Regions from separate parts of the Massilimicrobiota sp. mt181 genome, predicted to be linked through region 2. Evidence: predicted binding sites of a transcription regulator. Region 2 holds the regulator's gene; the other holds the start of a gene.
The links. The regulator HrcA, encoded in region 2, represses chaperone genes, less so after heat shock. The targets are predictions, from matches to a motif close to TTTTAGCACTNNNNNNNNNNNAGTGCTAAAA.
Positions count from the first base shown of each region.

Region 1: the regulator HrcA is predicted to act here: its motif matches at 1,909-1,939, upstream of ACZYT4_RS12795 (ATP-dependent Clp protease ATP-binding subunit).

Region 1 covers NZ_JBVAYN010000032.1:13,887-17,119, forward strand. Annotated here, with positions in the region: gene rpe (ribulose-phosphate 3-epimerase) at 1-363, shown strand, start outside; gene ACZYT4_RS12785 (thiamine diphosphokinase) at 360-953, shown strand; gene ACZYT4_RS12790 (DegV family protein) at 975-1,871, shown strand; gene ACZYT4_RS12795 (ATP-dependent Clp protease ATP-binding subunit) at 1,997-3,233, shown strand, end outside.
Region 2 covers NZ_JBVAYN010000003.1:159,728-162,960, reverse strand. Annotated here, with positions in the region: gene ACZYT4_RS03220 (L-serine ammonia-lyase, iron-sulfur-dependent, subunit alpha) at 1-251, shown strand, start outside; gene hemW (radical SAM family heme chaperone HemW) at 248-1,336, shown strand; gene hrcA (heat-inducible transcriptional repressor HrcA) at 1,451-2,491, shown strand; gene grpE (nucleotide exchange factor GrpE) at 2,502-3,080, shown strand; gene dnaK (molecular chaperone DnaK) at 3,101-3,233, shown strand, end outside.

The DNA of each region.
Region 1 (3,233 bases), on a different contig from region 2:
AATGAAGAGTCTGTAAGAGAATTTATTCATCATGTGAAAGCTCAACATGTTCAAGTAGGATTAAGTGTCAAACCAGCTACACCTATAGAAGCTATTGAAAAATATTTAGATGAACTCGATTTGGTACTGGTTATGAGTGTTGAACCTGGCTTTGGTGGACAGAAATTTCAGGAACAGGCCATTGAAAAGATTCAACAATTAAAACAATTACATCAAAATCGTTCTTATTTGATTGAAGTTGATGGTGGCATTAATGCTGAAACTGGAAAGTTATGTAAAGATGCAGGTGTTGATGTTCTAGTTGCTGGAAGTTATGTTTTCCAAGCACCTGATAGAAAGGAAGCTATTAATCAATTAAAATGAAAATAGGTATTTATTGTAGTATAGATGTAGGAACTGTTAAAGATTTGTCGGTGGACTATATTGGTGTTGACCAAGGGGTTATTCATTTATATCATCAAGGGATTATTCCTATCTTAGCTATTGGTGATATGGATTCTATTGAAGATGAACAGATTCTTCAACATTTAAGTATTCAGCGCTTTTCTAGTATTAAAGATGATACGGATACTGCTCTTGCGATTCAATATGCATGCAAGCAGGGATATGATGAGATTGATTTGTATGGTGTGACACATAAACGTATAGATCATTTCATGGCGATACTCTGCTTATTGGAAAAATATCAAAACATCAAAATAACAGTTTATGATGAGTGGAACAAAATCTATGTTTTACAGCCAGGGGAACATAAAATCATGAAAGAAGACTATCATTACTTTTCAGTATTTGCTTTTGATGAAAGTATAATCAGTTTAAAAGAATGTCATTATCCACTTCATCATTACCATTTAAAACGAGATGATCCGTTATGCGTATCCAATCAAATGAATGAGGATCATGCTATTATCAAAACCACACAGCCTATTCTTTTGATACAATCAAAATCATAATGTAAGAAGGGAGGAATGGATATGTACCAGATTATTTCAGATGGTTCATGTGATTTAGAGCAAGCAATTATTGAAAAGTATAATCTTCAAGTTGTTCCGTTTTATATAACAATTGACGGTCAACATTATCAAAAAGAAAAAGAAGATATTCATGTTCATGACTTTTATCAATATATGGTTGATCATAAAGAAGTCTTTCCTAAAACGTCTATGCCATCTATTGAGGATTATATAAAAGTTTTTACAAATGTTTTAAATCAACAGCAAGATATTATCTGTATATGTATTACAACAAAATTTTCAGGGTCTTATAATAGTGCCATGAATGCAAAACAAATGTTGGAAGAGCAATACCCTAATCAAAAAATAACCGTGATAGATGCAACAGTGAATACAGTTTTACAGGGATTACTTGTGATTGAAGCGGCTCAAATGAAAGAGGCTGGATACACTTACGAAGATGTTGTGTCAAAAATAGAGGAAATCAAATCAACAGGGCGTATTTTCTTTACGGTTGGCAATTTTGAATATTTGATTCATGGAGGACGTATAGGTAAAGTGGCTGGTGTTGCTGCGAAAACACTTGGTATTAGACCATTAATAGTGCTGCATGATGGTGAAATCTTTGCGATGGGAGTGACACGTGGTCGAGAAAAATCGAAAAAGAAAGTCCTAGACTATACGATCAAATATTTTAAAGATAACCATTTATCTCCATCTGATTATCGACTTTGTGTCGGTTATGGCTATGATAGGGAAGAAGGAGAAAAATTCAAAGAAAGTCTAAACAATCTTTTGATGCAGGAATTCCCTGGTTTTCATGAACCTATCTTGATACAACAGATTGGAGCAACCATTGGTGTACATACAGGGCCTTATCCAATAGGAGTAGGAATATTAAAAAAATATGATCTTTAGGAATTACTTCCTAAAGATTTTTTTGTAAAAAATGAAAATTTAGCACTCTGGTGTTGACAGTGCCAGAAAAAGTGGTATACTATAGTTAGCACTTGGAGATAATGAGTGCTAAAGGAGTGAGAAAGATGAATATAGAAAAATGGACAACTGCTATGCAGGAAGCTTTGCAAAAAGCTATGCAGCAAACTTTAGCAATGTCTTCTCAGGTTGTTGATATAGAAGACTTTTTATTAGCGTTATTAGATGATACCGGCGGTATTTTATACCGTGTACTGACAAAAGCAAACGTAGATATTCAACAGCTGACGACTTTTTTAAGAAATAAGCAACAACAAAAACCAAGAGTTGATGGTGTTGATGAGTCTCAGTTAAGAATATCATATGATTTAAATCAATTGTTGATAAAAGCTCAAAAAGTTATGAATGATTATAAAGATGAATATACAAGTGTTGAACATTTGATTATGGCAATGTTTGAAGTACAATCAACTTTTGTTCAGGATTTAATTCGTCAATATCATTTAAATAAAAAAGAAATAGAAAAAATTATTAAAGAAATGAGAGGTGGTCATATGGTGAATAATCCTCAACCAGAAAATCAATATGAAGTTTTAACAAAATATGGTCGTGATTTGATTCAAGATGTGAAAGATGGGAAATTAGATCCTGTGATTGGACGTGATGAAGAGATTAGACGTGTTATACAAATTTTATCACGTAAAACAAAAAACAACCCAATACTTATTGGTGAACCAGGTGTTGGTAAAACAGCGATTGTTGAAGGATTGGCTTGGCGTATTTTTAAAAATGACGTTCCTGTCAGTCTGCAAAATAAAACGCTTTATGAATTGGATTTAGGAGCATTAGTAGCCGGAGCTAAATATCGTGGAGAATTTGAAGAAAGATTAAAAGCTGTTTTAAATGAAATTAAAAAATCCGAAGGAAATATCATCTTATTTATTGATGAAATTCATCAGCTTGTTGGAGCTGGAAAAACTGATGGTGCTATGGATGCAGCTAACTTATTAAAACCAATGTTAGCCCGTGGTGAACTTCATTGTATTGGTGCGACAACATTAGATGAATATCGTATGTATATTGAAAAAGATGCGGCTTTAGAAAGACGTTTCCAAAAAGTACAAGTAGAAGAACCAGATACTGATGATACGATTGCTATTTTACGTGGTTTAAAAGATAGTTTTGAATCTCATCATGGTGTTCAAATTACAGATAGTGCTATTGTTGCAGCAGTGAATATGAGTGAACGTTATATTACAGATCGTTTCTTACCAGATAAAGCGATTGATTTAATTGATGAAGCATGTGCTTCTGTACGTATGGAAATTGACTCATTGCCAGAAG
Region 2 (3,233 bases):
AACATAATTTGGGATTAACTTGTGATCCTGTTGGAGGATATGTACAAATTCCATGTATTGAACGTAATGGATATGGTTCTTTACGTGCCTTAGATGCAGCTATGCTTGCTAAACAATTAGGATATTTAAGAAAAAATAAAGTCTCTTTTGATACCATTGTCAAAGTCATGAAAGAAACTGGAAAAGATTTGTCAAGTGCCTATAAGGAAACTTCTTTAGGTGGCTTGGCCAAAGAGTTTGGTTTATCATGAGTGCTTTATATGTTCATATTCCTTTTTGTCAACATATCTGTAGTTATTGTGATTTCTGCAAGGTTTTTTATAATGAAAAATGGGCCTGGCAGTATTTGGAGGCCTTATCTTTTGAAATAAATGAGAAATCTTTACAAACAGATTATGACACGATTTATATTGGAGGAGGAACACCAACTGCCTTATCTTATGAACAGTTGAAATCTCTTTTTGAGTTATTAAAACCATATGCAAGTCAGGTCAAAGAATATACTATTGAAATCAATCCTGAAACAATGGACAAAGAAAAACTACAATTATGTGTGGATTATGGTGTCAATAGGTTGAGTGTGGGGATCCAAACATTTCATGATCATTTATTAAAAAATATTGGCAGAGTACATACTTCAAAGCAAGCTATATCATTTATTAAAGAAGCTCAACAGCTTGGTATTCAAGATATCAATGTCGATTTGATGTATGGATTACCCCAACAAACATTTGAAGATGTTAAAGAGGATATTGCTGTTTTGGCTCAGTTGGATGTAGGACATGTCTCTTATTATAGTTTGATTTTAGAAGACCATACTTTTTTGAAAAATCAGCATTACCAGCCGCTTGATGATGAAGAGGATGCACGCTGGTATGCCTATATTCGTCAGGAATTAAAGAGACAAGGATATCATCAATATGAAGTCAGCAATTATTATCGCTATAAACCTTCTTTACATAATCTGGTTTATTGGCATTATCATGATTATGATGGGATTGGTGTATCAGCACATGCTTTAAAGCAGTCGCATCGCTATGAAAATACGAAATCTCTGACACGTTATTTTCAGCATCAATATTTAGAAGAAGATATTGAGTTATCTAGACAAGATCAGTTATTTGAAAAGATAATGATGGGTCTGCGATTAAATCAGGGTATCAATATTCAAGACATCAATCAGTTATATGATATTGATTTTGAAAAGCAGTATCATCATGTGATTGAACGTTATCAGAATATGAAATTATTAGAAATTGATAATGGCTTTTTAAGAACGACAGAATTGGGTATGAATTATTTAAATACAATACTTATTGATTTTTTGGATGATTAACAAGTGAAAACTTGTTTTTCTTTGCTTTTTAGCACAAAAGTGTTGACAGTGCTAAAAAGATGAGTATAATGTAATTAGCACAAAGGTAAAAGGAGTGCTAAAGGAGGTTGTGATATGCTGACGGCTAGACAATTACTAATTCTAAAATGTATTGTTGAAGAGTTTGTTGAAACGGCTGAACCAGTAGGATCGAAAACCTTAATGACAAAGTATCAGCTTCCTTATTCGAGTGCAACAATCAGAAATGAAATGTCATTTCTAGAAGAACATGGTTATCTGGAAAAGACACATACGTCTTCTGGACGTGTTCCTTCAACGGCAGGGTATCGTTTTTATGTTGATACTTTAATGCAGCCTAGTGTAGATGATGAGATTAAAAATCAGGTTTCAACAATTTTGGGAGATCGACATCGTTCTTTAAATGAAATCATTAAAGAAAGTTGTCAGATTTTAAGCCAGTTGACTCATTTAACAACTGTTGCATTAGGACCAAATGCTATTTATGAACATTTGCAAAACATTACTCTTGTTCCCTTATCTGAACATACAGTAACAGCAATCATTGTGACAGATAAAGGACATGTAGAAAATCGTAATTTCAATATTAAGAATAATGCTTATATGGAAGATTTGACAAGTTGTGTAAATGTCATGAATGAATTGCTTGATGGAACACCAATGAATCAAGTTGTTTATCGTCTTGAAAGAGACGTCAAACCAATCTTGAGTGCTCGTATTAAAGAACATGAGGTTCTCTTTAATGCTTTTCTAGAGGCTTTCATGAAGTTCGCAAAAAATAACATCTATTTTTCTGGTAAAGAAAATATGTTATATCAGCCAGAATATAATGATGTGAATAAGTTGCGTCGCTTAGTGACAGCGTTTGAAAACTCTCAATCATGGAAGAGTCTGGAACCGATTGCTTTGGAGGATGGTGTGAGTGTAAGAATTGGTAGTGATTCACCTATTAAGGAACTTAATGATGTTTCGGTGATATCAGCTTCATTCAAAACAGGGAATGAATCTAAAGGATCTATTTCAGTCATTGGGCCAACACGTATGCCTTATGAAAAAGTCGTTTCTTTAGTTGAGTATATTTCAAAGAGCCTGGAAGAGGTTCTTGCAAATCATGATGATGACGAAGAAGATGAATAGAGGTGAAACAATGGCAAAGGAAAAAAACATGAAAGAAGAAAACGTAACAGAAGAAAAAGAAGTCAATGAAGAAGTCGTTGATGAAACGACAGAAAATCAGGAAGAATCAACACAAAATGATGATGACAAAGAAAGTTTAGAACAACAGTTAAGTAAATTAGAGGAAGAAGTCAATACATGGAAAACGGATTATTATAAAGTTTTTGCTGATATGGAAAACTTAAAAAGACGTTTAGAAAAAGAACATCAGAATTCATTAAAATTTATGATGCAATCTTTTATTGAAGAGTTACTTCCAGTTGTGGATAATTTTGAACGTTCTTTAAATGTTCAAAATCCAAGTGAAGAAGTTCAAACTTTCTTAAAGGGGTATCAGATGATTTTTGATCAGTTGATGGCTATTTTAAAGAAAAATGGTGTAGAAGTTATCGAAGCACAAGGTAAAGAATTCGATCCAAATCTACATCAGGCAGTGATGACAGCGCATGATGAAAATTTCGATCATAACGTTGTTGTCGAAGAACTTCAAAAAGGTTATAAGTTAAAAGATCGCGTTATTCGTGCATCTTTAGTGAAAGTGAATGAATAAATTTTAGGAGGATGATAATTATGGGTAATAAAATTATTGGTATTGATTTAGGTACAACAAACTCATGTGTAAGTGTGATGGAAAATGGTGAAGCAAAAGTTATTGCAAATCCAGAAGGTTCAAGAACAACTCCATCAGTTGTCGCATTTAAAA